DNA from 2 places in the Pseudoalteromonas sp. NZS100 genome. Region 2 is predicted to be linked to the other one. Evidence: riboswitches for the same ligand, from Rfam matches in the RefSeq annotation. Region 2 holds a riboswitch; the other holds the start of a gene.
The links. A riboswitch is a leader RNA that binds a small molecule or an ion and turns the genes downstream of it on or off. The one in region 2 is predicted to bind lysine.
Positions count from the first base shown of each region.

Region 1: linked by a shared signal. The riboswitch ahead of dapA (4-hydroxy-tetrahydrodipicolinate synthase) and the one ahead of lysC (lysine-sensitive aspartokinase 3) in region 2 are both predicted to bind lysine.

Region 1 covers NZ_JADYWM010000010.1:46,418-55,936, forward strand. Annotated here, with positions in the region: gene dtd (D-aminoacyl-tRNA deacylase) at 1-396, shown strand, start outside; gene I6E69_RS11950 (spermidine synthase) at 393-1,100, opposite strand; gene I6E69_RS11955 (bifunctional GNAT family N-acetyltransferase/hotdog fold thioesterase) at 1,347-2,240, shown strand; gene I6E69_RS11960 (phospholipase A) at 2,313-3,347, opposite strand; gene I6E69_RS11965 (succinylglutamate desuccinylase/aspartoacylase family protein) at 3,726-4,847, opposite strand; gene I6E69_RS11970 (PLP-dependent decarboxylase) at 4,853-6,058, opposite strand; gene I6E69_RS11975 (2,3,4,5-tetrahydropyridine-2,6-dicarboxylate N-succinyltransferase) at 6,058-6,798, opposite strand; gene dapA (4-hydroxy-tetrahydrodipicolinate synthase) at 6,814-7,698, opposite strand; lysine riboswitch at 7,889-8,089, opposite strand; gene I6E69_RS11985 (DNA-3-methyladenine glycosylase I) at 8,281-8,979, shown strand; gene I6E69_RS11990 (YdiU family protein) at 8,988-9,519, shown strand, end outside.
Region 2 covers NZ_JADYWM010000015.1:82,198-91,716, reverse strand. Annotated here, with positions in the region: gene I6E69_RS15090 (ATPase) at 62-2,839, opposite strand; gene I6E69_RS15085 (hypothetical protein) at 2,836-3,384, opposite strand; gene I6E69_RS15080 (hypothetical protein) at 3,388-4,659, opposite strand; gene nhaD (sodium:proton antiporter NhaD) at 4,882-6,129, shown strand; lysine riboswitch at 6,231-6,403, shown strand; gene lysC (lysine-sensitive aspartokinase 3) at 6,479-7,870, shown strand; gene I6E69_RS15065 (4'-phosphopantetheinyl transferase superfamily protein) at 7,930-8,688, opposite strand; gene I6E69_RS15060 (sodium-dependent transporter) at 8,830-9,519, shown strand, end outside.

The sequences.
Region 1 (9,519 bases), on a different contig from region 2:
ATTAACAACCAAGTAGTAGGTGAAATTAGCCAAGGTATATTGTTGTTGCTGGGCGTTGAAAAGCACGACGATACGCAAACGGCCGATAAGCTTTTACACAAGGTAAGTAATTATCGTATTTTTACTGACGAAAACGACAAAATGAACTTAAGCCTTAAAGATATTAAAGGTGAGTTACTGGTGGTTTCGCAATTTACGCTAGCGGCTAATACTAAAAAGGGTATGCGCCCTAGCTTTTCATCTGCGGCAACGCCAAGCCAAGCTAATGAGCTTTACGAGTACTTTGTTGCTCAAGCTAAAGAGTTGGGGCTTACAATAGCCACCGGTGAGTTTGGTGCCGATATGCAAGTAAGCTTGTGTAACGATGGGCCCGTGACGTTTAACTTATCTGTTTAAACTTTTTTAGTAACCACGACAATATGATTTACATAGCCCGTAATTTTTTGCGGGCTAATGTTACAACCAAATACATCGAGTAATAGCTGTTGAAGTTGTTTTAATTGCGACTCATGCTGCGATAAAAAGTTAATAAATAGCACACCATTGTTATTTAAAGCCGAGTAAATTTTTTTATAAAATGCCTCTTCAAATAAAAATCGAGGTGCATCTATCTGGCTAAACAAATCTAAAATAATCCAATCAATATTTTTCGCACTTTTTAAAATCTGTTGCGCATCGGCGCAAAGCAGTTGCTCATTTTTATTTGACGAAAAAAATTGGGTATAGCAATCAATAATATCGGCGTTTTTTTCAACCGATGTTATTTGTGCTTTAGGGTATTTGTGTTGTAAATAATTACGAATTGCTCCGCCGCCGAGGCCGAGTTCTAACACTTTTTGTGGCGGCTTAAGAGCCTGCCAATGCTTACCTAGGCATAATAAATGCGGAAAAAGTAATAAATCCGGGTTATTTAAATCAATAACAGACTGAAGAGTGTCGTTAATAAGTAACCAGCGTAACTGCTCGTGCTCACGTACTTGAATGTGATCGCCACTGTATTTATGCCAATAGATTAACTGACCAACGCTGTGGCTATTTTCAATAAATTGATCGCCCAGCAAACCCGTCAGTGAATTTATATAATTGATTTTTTCAGTCATATTCTCAGCATAAACTAGCAACGTTAAAGCGCAATGGCCTTTGCCATTATTTTTTACGTTATTTTACAGCCATCACCAAAGTCGTATTTGCAGTTTTTTTAAGATGGAGTATGGTATTTGCCATAAATAATACCAACGGACTTAATTATTTAAGCTTTTTAGTTTGGTAGATAATCAATACTATTAGTATAGCGCCGTAGCCTTTTTTGACTTTTATTTACGGCTTATATAACAACAGGAGTATGTATGTTTCAGGTAAGCACCCCACAAAGTAGCGAAGATTGGCAAGCGTATTACCAATTGCGTTGGCAGGTATTACGCGCGCCTTGGGGCGAGCCACGTGGCTCTGAACAAGACGATATGGAACAAGACTCTGAGCACCGCTTTATAAAAAATAAAGAAGGCGAAGTACTAGGTGTAGCACGTTTGCACTTTAACAATCATGAGCAAGCACAAGTGCGCTACATGGCAGTTGCAGAGGGTAACCGTAATCAGCATATTGGTAGTCGTTTGCTTCATGAGCTTGAAAAAATAGCATGGGTTCAAAACGCAGGTGAGCTTGTATTGTTTGCACGCGAACGAGCGCTTGAGTTTTACAAACGCCACGGTTACGAATTAAAAGAAAAAGCGCACTTAGCGTATGGCGATGTACAACACTTTAAAATGGTAAAGCAAAAACCGTCTGAGCCAGGTTGGTTTCGTCACCCTAATTGGACGCAAGTACTACAAAATACGTGGCGTGAGTCTATTCCAATTAGTGACGCGATGGGGATTAAGGTAGAAAGCTATACCGATTGGCAATTTACAACCAGCGCCGACCTAGACGCTAACTTAAACCTACATAACACTATGTTTGCAGGTTCTATTTATAGCTTGGCCACGCTAACAGGTTGGGGCGCTACGTACTTAGCACTTAAAGAAGCTGGGCTTGAAGGTAATATTGTATTAGCCGATGCTAACATTAAGTACTTAAAACCGCTTACTACCGACCCACGTGGTTGTGTTGATATACAAACCTGTAAGGGCAAGTTAAGCGATTTAGAAACCGACGGTAAAGCAAGTTACGTCGTGCCAGTAACTATTTACGATGGTGATAACGTGGTTGCAGAATTTGAAGGGCAGTTTGTAGTAAAAAAATAACTGTTTAGCTGCTCTAAACACAAAAAAGCCAAGCAATGCTTGGCTTTTTTGTGCGTAAAACTTAGGGAAGTATCACAGCAGATCGGTTAATAATATACCGACACCAATACGTTCTACATCCGCATTGTAATCAATTAAGCTTTCGCCATAACCGTTAAAGTATTGTGCATAACCACGAACGCGACCCCATAAAGGAAACGACCAGTCGAGTTGAATTGCACCACGATTATCTGAATTTAAATTGTTACGTGTCATAAAGCTAAATTCATGGTCATGAAAACGATACGCGCCGCTAAATTCAAAGTAACCCATGTATTTGTATATGTCTGGGTTGTCGTCGCCATTGGCTTCTAAAATATCTTCTTTTTCGTCCTCAGCTATGCGATACCAAGGTTTAAAGCTAAAAACAAAGCCTCTATTTTCCCAAATAAAGTCTGCATAAATACGGTTCCACGAACGTGAATTTGGTTGGCTTCGACCATTTGATTGATGCGAAATACCTAATGCGATTGCCATTTCGTCGCCCCATAATACGTTTTCTGGGTCGAGGTAATTTATCCAAAATATCTCTGGTTCGTAGTTTGTTTCACGAAATGGAGACGAAATTTCTGAGTTATAAATTTGCCAATATGATTGCAGTGTAAAGCCAAAAAATATGGCTTGGTCTTTATCCGAAAAATCATCGTAAAGAGGCACTTTTATCGATAGCTGATATTTGGCTTCTAGGTTGTCGAGCGGTTCGCCGTCGTTATCATCTGTTAGTGCATCAAAACCATCAAAAGGGCGATCGTTTGGGTGTGATACGTACGAAAGCGGTAAAATATAGTTACGCTTATGTGGCGTAATTACATTTCTATTTTTTTTACCTACTTCTTCACGAGCTTGGCGTTTATCAAGCGCGGTAAGTTGTTTATTTTCTTCAAGAGCTGAACACTTTTTACGAAGATCATCTAATGTCTGTTTACCATCCCCGCCAATTACCTCATTTAAAATACACTGTTTTACAAGCTCGATGTCGTTATCTTGCTCGTTTGTAGCAACTTCTTCTTGTGCGAAGGTAGCGGTACTAATTAAAGCAGAAAGAGTTATCCAGTGGCGCCAGCTCATTGTAATTCCTTGTGAGTTTGGGTTGTTGTATGCGTTAATTTAATTATAACGTCTTTTTACATATGTAACGGTGAACTTTTACTGAATTTGCATTTATAACAAGGTCTATACGTATACAAAGTAAGTATAGATCAAAAGAAAAGCGGCCTAAGCCGCTTTTCTAATGCAAATTAACTATTTTAGTTAATTTATACCAATTTTATTAAAAACATGATCATTCTAGCGTATTAAATAACTCACTAACTACGTTAAAAATTATTTATATAGAACAACTATGTACCATAATATTAGCCTTGTTATTAAGCTATTTCCTTATCGCTATAATAGATCACTAATTTAATGCAATTGGTATTACTCTCACGCAATGAGAAGGGTGAGCTAAAGCTCAAATATGTTAGTAAAAAACTTATAAAGCTCGGTACCTTGATTAACACTCGCTGAGGCAAAGTGCAAAATAGCAATTGCATCGCAATCAAGAGTAAGTGTTTGCAGTGGTTGCTCACTTAAGTAGCGCTCCATGCGTAAAATATTGGCAATAGGCTCACCAGCTTTAATGTGCCCGCCAAGTGGGGCTAAGTATTCAACCATGCCGCCAATAGGGGCATAATAGGCAAAGTAGTCATCTAAGTTACATGCATAACGAGTGATATTAGCTGGCGTATGCGGTGCGTTTTGTAATACGCCTTTGTGATTTAAGTAACTTAAAATGCTGTTTGCATCGTTTAATGCTTCTTTTAAGTCTATTTTTTCTTGGCTGCCTAGCTCTACAGTAAATGCTTCTACAGGTATTGATAATTCGCGACCTTGTCCGCTAAGCGCATCACTTAAATGCCACCATGGGCAAAAGTTAGCTTCATCCATAGCGCCGTCAAAATCACTAGGAATAAGCAATACATGTTCAATATTAAAGTAACGTGCGCTGTCGGTTGCATAGGTTGGGCAGTACAGATGCTTGCTTGAAATAGGGCCTGTGTGTAAATCGAGTACTATATCAGCCTGATGAGCGAGCTTTTGTAAGTTAAGCGCAATGCGTTTACCCGTATTGAGTAAATAAGCAGGGCCGTTAAGTTTGCTGTCTACTTCGTCAATAAGTGCCTGTTTGAAGTTACTTTTTAATGTAGCGTCGTCATACTGAGTATGATTTTGTGCAAACTGTGCCACTAAATTTTTATTGTAGTGATACATGCGATTCCAATTAGTGCCCGTAATCGGATCGAACCTGCCAAGGGTAAACTCGCCAGATTTTTGATTACAACCAATCGGATTGGCATAAGGTACAAGGGTAATATCGCCACTAAGGTTAAGGTGTTTTAATTGCTCAAGCAGCTGAAAAATAACTGCGTTACCTTGCACTTCAGCGCCATGCATATTGGCCTGAATGTAAACACTTGGCCCTGTGCCATCGCCTTTTAAACGATACACAGGAATTGTAAGCGGTAAGCCGTTTGCAACTTCCCCTACTACAATGTTCTCTTGGCTAATGTGTGTTGTATTACTCATACTTGTTACCTTAAATAATGGCTGGCATTTTCGGCTTGGCGAACACAGGTAAGTGTACCGTTTTGCAAGGTGTACTCAGCAGCTAGCTCATGGCATAAAAAATACGGCATACTTTCGGTAAAGCCGTAAGCACCGCATTGGCTAAACACTAGCCAGTCGTGCTCATTTAAATCGCTTGGTAAGTTATGTTCACCAAAGCAATCAAGCGCTGTACAAAGTGGGCCGTATAAAGTGACCGCTTGAGTTTTAGCACTGGATTCACGCAGTAATGCAGCAGGAAAGTCTTGGCTGGTAACAGCAGGGCGTAATAAGTGATTTATACCGCCGCTTAAAATTACTTGTTCTTGATTGTAGTTTTGTTTGCGCTCTACTACTGGGTTTGCGTAATGACCGCATTCGCCAACGGCATAGCGACCAAGTTCCATCCATAATTCTTCTACACCCGCATCATTTTTAATTTTAGCGAGCGCAGCAATTAAGTCATCCCAATCAAGTGTTGCTTCGTTTTGTGTATAAGGAATACCTAAACCACCACCTAAATCTAAAATCTTAAGGCTAATATTTAAATCGCTGGCAAGTTGGCTAAGAGGTGCAATCATTTGTGACCACAAATCGCTTAGCTTTTGCGTGCTAAGCATGTTGCCCCACTGAAAAATATGCAGGCCGTCAAATTTAAGTGCAGGGTAGTCAGCTACATTGAGTGCTTGCCACTCATCACAACCCATACCAAACGGCGTAAGGCTATCGCCGCCCAGAGGGTTTTTTTCACCTTCAGGCCAACGTAATTGCACTCGCAGTAATACTTGTAACTGCGTGTTTTGTAGTTGTGCTTGTTGGTTTAACCAACGTACTTGATTGAGGCTTTCTGCTACGAATATACGCACGCCGCGCTCAATAAAGTGTTTAATTTGTTTAGGGCTTTTTGCAGGCCCTGTGTTGAGCACGCGCTGCGAGCTAATACCTTGTGCGAGTACTTGCTCAAGCTCACCTTTACTTGCTACGTCAAAATTAAAGCCAGCACTGTCTAAGCTTTGAATAATTTTAGACAGTGGGTTTGCTTTTACCGCGTACCACAGCTTTACATCGGTTTGCGCAACTAAACGCGCAAGATGCGTGTTTAGTTGATCTAAGTCGTAAACAAAAAAAGGTGTATCAAGTTGTTGTGTAATAGTATTTACAGCGGTTTTGATAGGCGTGCTCAAAAAGCTCATTATCGTAAAACCTCTTCAAGCAATAACGATGCATCGCTTTTCTCGTCGCGGTATTTAACTATTAACGCACACGACATGCTTAGGCCTTGCTCGCGCGCCCATTCGTTTGACGCAGGGCGAGAGCCCGGTATTACAATCGCGTACTCTGGGATTGGCTCGCCTTTATCTAGTTGGCGCTCGTTTACGCAGTCGTATACCGGAATAGTTGCTGATAAACGCACGCCTGGGGCAAGTACTGCGCCTTTTTTTATGACTACGCCTTCAACAATAATACAGCCAGCGCCAATAAAGGCGTCATCTTCAACCACTACTGGGCTTGCACCAATTGGCTCAAGTACACCACCAAGCTGAACTGCAGCACTTAAATGTACGTTTTTACCTACTTGTGCACACGAACCCACTAATGCGTGGCTATCTACCATTGTGCCTTCGTCGATATATGCACCAATGTTTACATACGCTGGTGGCATAATAATCGTGCCTTTAGCAACATAAGCACCACGGCGAACACTTGAGCCACCTGGCACCATACGAACGCCATCATCAGTACTAAATTCTTGCGGAGCTAAGTTATGTTTATCAACAAAGCCGCCTGCAAACTCAGTATTAGTGCCATTTTTAAAGGCTTCTAAAATGCCTTGCTTTACTTCTACGTTAGCTTGCCATTGGCCGCTTTCGTTTTGTGATGCTGCGCGTACTGCGCCCGATTCTAAATTATTTAATAGTTCTAACCAGCTCATTATAAAAACCTGTATTTAATGCCAAGATAAAATGGTGTTGTTTGCAGTTGCGATGCAATCGGTTTGAGTTAACTCAAGATGTGTTAAAGGTGGACGAAGTTGCGGGCTGCTTAAGCGGCCTTGCAAATGCATTAGTACCTTTACGGGAATAGGGTTTGCGACAGCAAATAGGCTATTAATAGCGCTTGACCACTGGGCAAATAAATTAGGGTGTTGACCACTTAAACTGCGCTTAACAAACTCGTGAGTTTGTTCAGGCCATGCGTTTGCAGCTACCGACACCAAACCTTTTGCGCCAGCTTGAGCAAAATAAGGCATTAGCGCATCGTCGCCACTAAAAATAGCTAAATTAGGCGCCGCTTGGCGGTAAGCTTCAAACTGAGCAATACTGCCGCTCGCTTCTTTTAACGCCCATAAATTTTTATTGTTTTGTAAGTTTTGAATTGTTGCCACTGGGATGCTAACAGCGCTTCGACCCGGTACGTTATAAAGCATACATGGGTGAGCGCTTGCATTTAGTAGGCTTTCAAACCAATGAGTTTGACCTATAGCACCAGGCTTTGCATAAAGCGGTGAGCCAAGTAAAAAGCTATGAATTGGTAGTGTATTACAGTAGTTAACCCACTCAATTTGTTGCTTTAAGTTACTACCGCCCACAGCAACCATGAGTGGTACTGTTGGTTTTAGCTGGCATACGTGTTCAACAATGGCTTGTTGCTCTTTTAGCGTTAGTGCTAAACCTTCGCCCGTACTGCCAAGTAGCAAAATACCGTTATGTGCCGCTTCTTGATCGCTAACCAGCTTAGTTAACGTGTTGTAGTCAACATCGCCGTGTTGATCAAATGGCGTAACGAGCGCGGTCCACAGTGAGTAGTCGTTTAAATTGAAGTTGTTGATCATCTCTCACGAACTTATAATTTGTACCAACTTTATTAAAAACGTGATCATTTAAGCGATAACTAATTTAATGCAATTGGTATTATTCGAAGAGTCAAAAAGCTTTATGGAAGGAGCCGCATTAACGTCGTTCGAACTAATAATTCGAAGAGCGAATGGGCTTAAAATAATAGGGCGCACGGCCTTAATATTTAAGACCAGAAGCTCTCCACCAAACTAACAAGCTGCTTTTTATAAGCAGCTATTGGTGACAGTCGCTAGGGTTCAACCTAGTCGCCCGAAATAAACACCTCGCAAAAGTGGTTACTTCTCGGCGTTAATTCCCCTCACGTATGCTTACTGGAGTTTGCGCTCCTAACATACGCTACCTGAATAACGCACCTCTTCTAGCCCTTTGCACCTGTTTGTAGGGTAAAACTTACAAACCTGTGCAATTTAAATAGGGTAATTACGGCGATTAAAGCATTTTAGCCGTCTAGGTGTCAAGCGACTAAATACAGATTAATTCATCGAAAAGAGGGGTGGTTACGTATTAGGTGCTTTTCTCGTACACTAGCAATATAAGTAGTGAGGTATTTAATTAGTATGGAAAAATTTAGCGATATTTATAAGCGAGCGGTAGAGCGAAAAGGCTCTGAAAAAATGCTTAAGTTATTACTTGCAAAACCGCTATCTAAAAAACAACTAAGCACGTTAAGTGACGACGATTGGCTTGAAGAATTTACTCGAAAAGTATTTCAAAGCGGCTTTTATTGGTCAGTCATAAATAATAAGTGGGCAGGCTTTAGAGAGGTTTTTTGGGATTTTAGCGTTGATAAGTTATTAATGATGCCACCCGATATGCTGGAACAAAAAGCAACGGATGAGCGCATTGTTCGTAACTATAAAAAAGTAAAAACAATTACCGAAAATGCTTACATGATCCACGAAATAGCAGGGGAACATGGCAGTTTTAGTCAGTTTATCGCTAATTGGCCAACAGACGATATTATTGGTTTGTGGGCGTATTTAAAAAAACATGGTTCGCGTTTAGGCGGAAATACAGGGCCTTACGCGTTGCGAGCACTTGGTAAAGATACATTTTTACTATCACGCGATGTAGAGAATTATTTGCGTGCCCATAAAATTATAGACGGCGGCTTACAAACTAAAAAGTCACTAAATGCAGCCCAAGCTTTTTTTAACGAAATGCAAAAGCAAAGCGGCTTAAGTATGCAAGAGTTAAGCTTAATTGTTGCTTATGGCGTAGGTGACAACCGTGTTGGTATAAGTCAGCAACAATAGGAATTACCATGAAATTAGTGCCAAGATACACAGATGTTGCGGAAAACTTCGCGATAGAAGATTTCCCTGCAAGTGTCGCCTCTCCTCAGTTATTGCTGTGGAACGAGAGTTTAGCAAAACAATTTAATATTAACGTTGCGGCTGATTTGCGTGCCAGCACTTTTAGCGGTAACGAAAAACAGGCGATTCCTGCAGTAGCACTTGGTTACTCTGGGCACCAATTTGGACATTTTTCACCACGCTTAGGCGATGGACGAGCGCACTTACTGGGCGCTATTAGTGATGATGAAAACCAGTTATGGGATATTCAATTAAAAGGCTCTGGTGCTACTCCTTACTCAAGAGGTGGGGATGGACGTTGCGCACTTGGCCCTGCTATTCGTGAATACGTAATGAGCGAGGCAATGCATGCACTGGGAGTTAAAACCACACGCTGCTTAGCGGTTGTTGGTAGTGGTGAAACGGTTTATCGTAATCCGCCACAAGCTGGGGCTATCGTTACGCGTGTAGCAACTAGCCATATTCGTGTTGGCTCGTTTC
Region 2 (9,519 bases):
TTAAATGTGTATTATTTAAACGTCCTATATTTTAGTTTAGTTGGTTTGCCTTAACGGCCAATTAATTGTGTTCAACTTCAATCCAATCTTTTTCATCCACCCAGTTTTGTGCACCGTCTTTTACTGAACGAATAGGCACAATGTAGTCACAACTTATTTGTGGCTTAACTGAGGCAAATATAGGCACAAAACCAAAGCTTAGTGCGGTTTCTATAATCGCTTTTTGATTTTGCGGGTCAATGTCGGCCGCTTCATCTATGTAAATAGGTATACGGTATAGGTTTTGTTCTTGATCGCTTAATAAGTAACGAATAAACAACATGCCACACAATAACTTAATCGTAATACGTGTGCCATTTGAACCCGCCGAATCTATTTTTTCAAAGTGTTCGGTTTCACCTGCGCGGTTAACCACTTCAAATCGAATATCAAATAAATCAGTTAAGGTTAAACCCGCTTTATCTGAGGCGAGTTTAATTAAGTGATCTTTTGCTTCGTTTACCGCGCTTTCGCTGTACGGTTCTTGGCTAAGTAAATCAAGCGTGTCACCTTGCTCAAACTGATGCGACGTACTGATAATGGTATCTATACTATCAACCAGCATTTTGCGCGGTATGACGTTAATTTTAAACGCTTGCAGGTTTGAAATTCGGTGCTGGCTTATGCCTTTATTAAAGCTGTTCATTTCGCGGCGAAGGCGGTCTAAATCTTCTCGCAAGCCTTTAATAGTTGCGGCCACTTCGGTAAGCGCAACACGTGCTTGGCGCTCAACAGCGTCGCGTTCGTTATCAATATTATGAAAGGCGCTTATTAGCTTTTGGTATTTAGTGTATTCGTCATTTTCGTTGTCGAATTTAGTAATACCCGCGTTATATACATGCAAATAGGTATTACGCACGTTTATGTCAAAATTACGCAGTTCTTGGCAGTCTTTATTAAAGTGATGAACAAGGTCGCTTAAGTTATCAAAGTCGACCGTAATATCAATCATGTACGGGGTTACTTTACCACTGTATAAATCAAGCGTGTGGTCAATTCGCTCGCTTTTAACTTGGCGTAGGCGCTCAGTTTGACGATTAATTTGCTCTTGTTTCGATTTAATTAACGAGCGACGATCGGCAATTGAGCCGCTATTTTTTTGAATATCTTGCAGGTAGTCGTCAACTTGTTCGCGCTCTGCTAACAATTGCTCTTTTAGCATGGCTTGCGCTTCAACCGATTGCTGCATTATATCAAACTGCTCTAAGCGTTTTAGGGCGTTCTCAGCGCTCATTAGTTCATCGTATAACGCGTCTTTTTCTTTTTGCTTGTCGGCAACGTTTGCAGCAACATCGCGCTGTTGCTTAAACTCTTTAAGTGAATGCTCAAGTGCATTTAACTGAGCGGTTAATTGCTCTTTGTTTTCGCCGCTTTGCATTTGCACAGGCGAGAGCTTTTTAAGCTTAATGCTCGCACCTGGTAGCGTTAATACGCCGCCTTTAACGTTTTCACTTAATAGCGATAAAAACTCACCAAATGCATCTTCATCATCAATGGTTATATCGCCATTAGTGGTGGTTGCAAACGAGAGAATATCTGGGTTTAAAATGCGCGATATTTCTTCTACTTCTTTTAACGAGAGGTCTTCGCGCATGCGGGTAAACAAATTAAATTCAAGATTTTTAAGTTGCAGCTTTAAGCTCTTAATTTGTTTTTGTGTTTCGCTGATGCGGTAGTCAAGCGTGTGTAGGCTTTGCCCTTGTGCGCTGGTTATAGAGTGCGAAAGCGACTCGTAATCTTGCTTTAACTGAGTCAGGCTGGTTTTAAGCGTGGCTTTATTTACCAGTTCAAACTCGCTTTTAAGCGCATCGTAATCTAAAAACCATTGCTCAATTTGAGTTTGTCTGCGCTCTATATCACGCGATTGCTGTACGTATAAGCTTTGCTTTTGCTCAAACTCGTGTTTTTCGTGCTCTATATCTTCAAGGGCAATGGCAAGCTCAGAGAGTTGCGACTCTTGATAGGTATCAAAATCAATCAGTGCTTGGTCAATTTTAGGTGCGTATGCGGCTAATTTACCTTTAAGCACGGTTTGGTTTTCAAGCATTGATTCAAGCGCGGCTATTGGCTCTTGCATTGACTCAAGGGCTTTTAATTCGCGTTTTGAGCGATTTACTTTATCAAACGAGCGGCGCCATACTTCATAAAAGTCGACTTTAGAGTTCGACATATGGCGTTCAAACACGCGTAGCATAAAGCGTTTTACGTCGCTTGCGCCTAATTTGTGTAAGTTAAGAATACGTCTAAATATTTCTTTATAAATAGAGGAGTCTTGCACATTATTAAGCGGGATCATTTTTAAGTTTATGTCGCCGTCAAAAGGCGTTGCGCCGCCAGTAAGTAGCGCGTTGAGTTCTTGTGCTTTTAACTCAATAGGGTTGTAGTTAAGCGATTTTAAATGGTTGAACAGCTTGGTAAATTTAATAATAGTTTTACCTTGCGTGTACTGTTCTAAATCAAGCTTACCTTGATAACAAAAGTACTGATGCGCGTAACCAGCAATTTTACCAAGTCCCGCAACGCCTATTACTACCGAGCCATGAGGCAAGTTAGCTTCTAGTAAAATGTACGACTGATCGGATGAAAAATAAAACTTACGAGTTTCATCTAAATCGTGTCCATCCCATTCTGTTAAGCGTAAATCGTTAATAAGCGGGAACTGCAGGGCGTTAATAACCGAGCTTTTACCTGTGTTATTAGGCGCGCAAATAGAGCTGCTTTTATCAAGCGGGATCACACATTTTGCATAGCCTGCGGTGTTAAGTAGGGCGAGTTTGCTTAGTCCGTATAGATTTTTCATTCCTCGTCCTCTGTTAAATAGGTTTCTTCGTTTACTTCCATGAGTGCATCTATGTAGCGGTGAATTGGCGCTTGTAGCATAAAGCCGCCTTCTACTTCACGGGCTAAACCTAAGCGCACCATGCGCAGGTAAACGTCTTTACGTAGGTCCGATCCCGAAAATATCTCAAGCTGATCAAACAAATGTTTGTTAATTTGCACCAGCGTTTGCATAAGCTCTAAATCGTTTATGTCGTCAAACAATGCGCGCATTGGGTCTTTACCCGTATTGGCGTAGTGCTCAATTAAAATGTAAATGGTGAGCGCGATAGCGCGAGATATTTTGCCCATATTGGGTGTGCTTTCGTCGCTACCAAAATAATAAAAGCCACGGCTGTCGTGTTTTAAATCGTTACCTAAAGCGGTAAATAGGGCGGTGTAGTCTTCTATGTGTTGGTCAAGCTCTTGCCACATTACGTTGTCTTGCTCGCAAATGTGATAACCCGCTACTAATTTTTTATTAATGGCTTGTAGATGGGTTAGCTCGTCTAAGTTTATGTGTGTCATGGTTTATTTACCTGCCTTTTGATCTGGCTGAGGCTCTGAATTAAATGGATATAAAGAAAAGTGCTGACCGGCAATTTTTACGCGGGCTTTTTCATCGCTTTGAATTATTTTAATATCGCTGTCGCTGACCAATTTTTGATACAAAAATAGCATTTCGTCGGCATCGAGATCTGGATAGCTTTCGTCTAAAAATTGCAGCAAGGGCTGCGGCTTTTTGCGTTTTTTATTAAAGCGCTTAGCAAAGCTGGTTTTAACATCGTTGTAGTCAGGAATATTAGGTGTAACAAATGCAGGCACGTCTTGCTGGTCAGGCAATTGGTATTCTTCGTGTTCAAATTCAACCAAGCTTGCCATGTAAGCCACAATATGGCGTTGCTGACCAAGCGAATATCGCTGCGCGTCGCTTACAAAATGTGGTTGCACAGCACTTAGCATATTGTCTACGCCATTTTTACGTACAAGCCCAAGTACTTTGGCTGCTTGGCGAGTAATTAAGTTATTACGGCGTAGCTCCTCGCGCAGTGGCATAAGCATATCGGCACTTTTACGTAAGCTTTCTCGGCCCATTAAATGCATTTCGAGTATACGGGTACGTAATTGCTCCAGCATGCGTTTGTCGGTATACGCTTTACCTGAGCGCTCAATGTGCAGTATTTGCTTACTTATTTGCTCTTCAATGAGGGTAAAACATGCATGAAACTCACCACGAATATCAACCATTTCAAGCATTGGCTCTATGTATTCATCAAAGGCTTCTATTACCGCTTTATAACGCTTTTGCAGCGATTGCACTGCATTATTTGATTTGGCTTGTTCAACAATATTTAAAATAGCGTTTTCGTTGTGCGTATAGAGCTTCATTATTTTACGCACCCGATCATCCATAATGCGGCTGTAGCGGCGTAAATCGTCAAAGTCTTCTATTTCGCCAGCGTTATCTAGGCGGTTACCTAAACGAGCTAGGTCCTCTACTAATACGCTAATTTCTTGCGCTAAACCTAAATGCTCTTCTTGCAGTAAAAAAGTAGCAAAATCAGCAATAGCACGATTTATTTCAAGCTGAGAGGATTTAGCCAGTGGAATTAAAATATCTTGGTTTAACAAACGATTTGTTTCTTTATAAATGCGTTCGTTTGACCACGTAGGCTGCTTTTGCTTAATCGCGTTTTGTACGTCTTTTAGGCTAAAGTCAGCCATTTTAAAACGTTTAAATAATAGCTCTAATACACCCCAATGTTCGGTTATGGTGTTTAGCAGCTTTTTAGCTGGGATCATAAGGGGTTACAACATCCTAGTATTTTATTATTGAGTTCTTTTAGAAGACTCATTATTACGTATTTTTAATTAACCTTGTCTGTATATAGTATTCGTTTTTAAGACCATTTAATAATAGTTTTTGCATAGAGGCAGTGCTAAAATTCGCGCCGAAAATAGGCACATGAAATGGAATGTTATTTGTGTGTTCTTTAAAACTATATCAAAGGTTGTTTAACTACCATGGTTTCCTCGATTATTCTAACCCTGATAGCGATTGCATTTTTACTGATCGTTATAGAAGATATAATCCACGTAAATAAAGCTAAAACCACGCTGTTTTTTGGTACGCTTTGCTGGATTCTTCTTTTTATATACCCCCTACACGGGCAAAGCCCCGATACGATTCAACATCTTTTAAATGAAAATATTTTAGAAATTGCCTCATTATGGCTATTTTTAATGGCTGCAATGACCTTTGTAGCGTATTTAAATTCAAAGGGGTTTATAGAAAATATTGTGCACCGTGTTATGCCAAAAAGTATTAGCGAAAAAAAGCTCATGTTTTTGGTGGGTGGATTTGCATTTTTGTTTTCGTCGATTTCAGACAACGTAACAGCGACGCTTATATCGCTTGCGGTTGTTATGTCGTTAAAACTTGAACCTAAAAAGCTCGTTAAATACGCCACGCTTATTGTGTTTGGGGTTAACTCAGGTGGGGTATCGTTAATAACCGGTGACGTAACCACACTAATGATATTTTTAGATGGCAAAGTAACCATTGCTCATTTATTACTACTTATAGCGCCAGCACTTGCAAGCGTTATGCTGCTTGCCGCGTTACTGTCTATCGGTATGAAAGGGCGTGTTGAGTTTGCTAGTGCAGGTAAAACCCGCATTGAAAAAACCGACATAACCATTGCTGTTATATTTTTATCTACCGTAGTGAGCACACTTACGCTGAGTGTAATTTACAGCGTACCGCCTCTATTAACCTTTTTGTTTGGCTTATCAGTGATGTTTTTAGTGGCGCAATTTTTAATGCGCAAAAAAGACATAAACAAAGACATAATCGATTTTGTTCGCGATATAGAATACGACACATTATTGTTTTTTGTAGGTGTACTTTTACTTGTAGGCGCACTTAAAGAAATTGGTATGTTGAGTAAATTTACCGACCTATACACGGTAATGGCACCTGAGTACGCAAACTACTTAATGGGCATATTATCAGCAGGGGTCGATAACGTACCGCTTACCGCTGCATTATTAAAAGCCGATATAGTAATGAGCCAACAACACTGGTTGTCGTTTACGTATGCAACGGGCGTGGGCGGTTCAATGCTTATTATTGGGTCGGCTGCGGGCATTATTGCCATGAGTAAAGTTAAAGCGCTTACCTTTATGAGCTACTTGCGTTTATCGCTACATTTATTAATTTGTTACACGGTTGGATATGCGGGCTCGTATTACATGGGCAGTTTTATTTAACTCATAAATTATTAAATGCTTGACAGCTAGACGTCTAAACGATAACTTTCAAAGCCCCGCTACTTAGTGGGGTTTTGTTTTATTAGCCACTGGTTAATAAAGCATTCAGAAGAGGTGCGATACTTAGGTACTTAATGTTAGGCGACGAAAGCCGATGATCATTAAGGAGGGAAGTACTCGCCGAGGAAAATAATGGTACGTCGTCATTGTTTTTCGGTTTATGGGGCTGAATCCTCAAAACTGTCACCAATATAGGTGGAGAGCTTCTGGCAGTGGACTTATCTTCAAGCATTCCTTTGCCAAGTTCTTCTTGTTTTATTGCGGTTTGGATACCGCGAAAGGAGACTAAATGACTACCCAATCAGTGCCACAAACAGTATCAGGCGCAAAATCAGATTACATCGTTGCCAAATTTGGCGGAACCAGTGTTGCAAATTTTGAAGCGATGAGTCGCTGTAGCGAAATTATTGTTGCAGATAAAAGCGTACGTATTGTTGCCGTGAGCGCCAGTGCCGGCGTAACTAATCACTTAGTTGCACTGTGTAAATCAAGCATTACCTCAAGTGAGCGCCAAGAACACATAAACGGCGTGCTTGCTATTCAACAAACTATTTTAGATGAATTATCGCTAGATGCCGATTTAGCGGTTGGCTTTAACGAAACCTTAAAAGCATTTCAAACATTGGCTCAAGAGCCACTAACAACCGATCAGCAACACGACGAGCTACTTAGCTTTGGTGAGCGTTTATCGTCGTATTTGTTTGCTCAGGTACTGCGTTTACAAGGTTTAAATGCCGATCGCTTTGATGTGCGCAAGGTGCTTAAAACCGACAGCCAATTTGGCAAAGCAACGCCCAATGTTGCAGCCACAGCGCAAGCTGCTAAAGAGCATTTAATTCCGTTATTAGACGCTCAAGTAATTGTAACTCAGGGATTTATTGGTAGTGACGAATACGGCCAAACCACAACGCTAGGACGAGGTGGTTCAGACTATAGCGCTGCATTACTAGCAGAGGCGATTAACGCTAAAAGCGTGCATATTTGGACCGATGTAGTGGGCATTTTTAGCACCGACCCGCGTTTGTGCGCAAAAGCGACGCCTATTGCACGCTTAAGTTTTGACGAAGCCGCTGAAATGGCAACCTTTGGCGCAAAAGTATTACACCCAGCAACTATCTTACCAGCGAGCCGTAGCCACATTAACGTGTTTGTAGGTTCTAGCCGCGAGCCAGAGCGTGGCGGTACGTGGATTGAGCGCGAAAAATCGCAGCAACCAGGTATACGCGCAGTAACGCAACGTAAAAACCAAATATTGCTTACGCTTAAAAGCCCAGAAATGCTCCTAGCAAGCGGCTTTTTAGCACGCGTATTTACACTATTAAGTGAATACAATATATCGGTAGATTTGGTAACCACATCAGAAATCAGTGTAGCTATAACCCTTGATAACGCGCAAAACGCCTCGCGCCCAGAGCTTGATCAAGAATGCCTAGATAAGCTTGCAGAGTTTTGCCATGTTTCGGTAGAAAACAACCTAACATTGGTGGCACTTATTGGCTCTGAGATTCAATTACGCCAACACGAAATGAACTTAATGAGTGTGCTAAAAGATTTTAACATTCGATTAATTTGTCACGGTGCTAGTAAGCACAACCTGTGCTTTTTAGTAGAGCAAACTGAGTCAGATAACGTAGTACAGTCTATCCATAGCCGTTTATTAGAAAACGATTTTGCTGCGTAAGTAACTGTTATTCAGGATAATCACCTAGTAAAGTTAACTAGTAAAGTCACTTAATAAAGTTACTTAACAAAATCAGTTAATAAAAAGCATCGCCAGTCGATGCTTTTTCTATGCACCACACTCACATCAAAACAAACATTACTGTCACTGCTATCAGCTACAGTAACGCGATTACTGCAAGCACTCAGCTTTGCACTATGTAATTCGTCAAACACATTGGGGCTAAGTAATTTTGCAATAGGGCGGCTGGTGGCTTTAGCAAGTGACTCTTTTAATGTCCAAATTCTAAAAAACGTATCTGCTTGGGCTTGGGTATTAGTAGGCTCGGTAATAAGTGTAATTTCATCATTATGATAAAAATGCTTAGCGAGCTTTTCAAACGGGCGCTTTAGGCTTACTTTTTCAATATCAAACCCAAACTCACTTTTATCAAAATTTAGCGCGACCCCAACTAAACCATGCGAGTGCGAAATACAGGTATTAATAACATCACCATTTACGTGTATTTGCAGCTTTGAGCTTGCCTCGTCAAATTCGGTACTTATTTTATTAAGGGCTACGTGCGCATGTTGCGGCTGCGTTACTTTAATAAGGTGTTTTAACAATAACCGCGTAGCTAAATACTCTTGCTTAGCTTGTGGGCTTTTACGGCAGTTTATAATGTTTAACTCAAACGGGCTTAAGCAATCGGGCAAATTAAAGTCACTAAGCTCAAGTGTTTTAGCATTAAATAATAAAATGCTGTTACTCGCTAAAGACAAATTTGCCAATTGAGTTGAAGTAATACTCAAGGCGTTTTTAAAATAGTGTTCAGTCATAAAAGCCCTAAAGCAAAAGAAGTCGCTGATATTGTGAACGGTTAACGCCACTAATAAAGGCTGGGTACAATTTTATTACTCAGCTGGCATGAAATATGGTTTAATTCACAATAATCAAAATAATAACAGATTTGTAGATGTATGGCACAAGTGCGTGATGGGTTTCAAAGCCGACTTGGTTTTGTTTTAGCCGCTGCTGGCGCAGCAGTGGGTTTGGGTAATATTTGGGGTTTTCCTACGCAAGCGGCCAACCATGGCGGCGGTGCTTTTTTACTGGTTTATTTTATTGTTATATTTTTACTTGCGCTTCCTGCGCTGTATACCGAACTTTATTTAGGTCACAAAGCACAAGCTAACCCGGTAAAAGCATTGGGCGATGCATGGCAAAACACTAGCCGTAAAGTAGGTGCAGCAGCCGGTTACATAGGCCTTGCAGGCGCAGTTGTTATGCTAAGTTTTTATTCAATAGTGGCAGGGTGGATGCTTTCGTACGCTATTGAACCCATAACAACCTTTTTTGGGTTTACAGGCGCAAGCGAGTTTTTACATAGCGACTCAGTGCTGCGTAATTTTGTATTTACGCCGCTTATGCTTATTTTAACTGCCAGTATTATTTTAAAAGGGGTTAAGTCGGGAATCGAAACCTGGTCGCGCCGTTTAATGCCACTGTTACTTGTGCTGCTAGTTGGTTTAATTGCCTACATTGCAACACTCGAAGGCGCAAGCGAAGGTTTTGCCGCGTATTTAATACCTGATTTTAGCCAGATACTCGACCCTAATTTAATTATTGCCGCAATGGGGCAAGCGTTCTTTTCGCTCTCACTAGGTGTG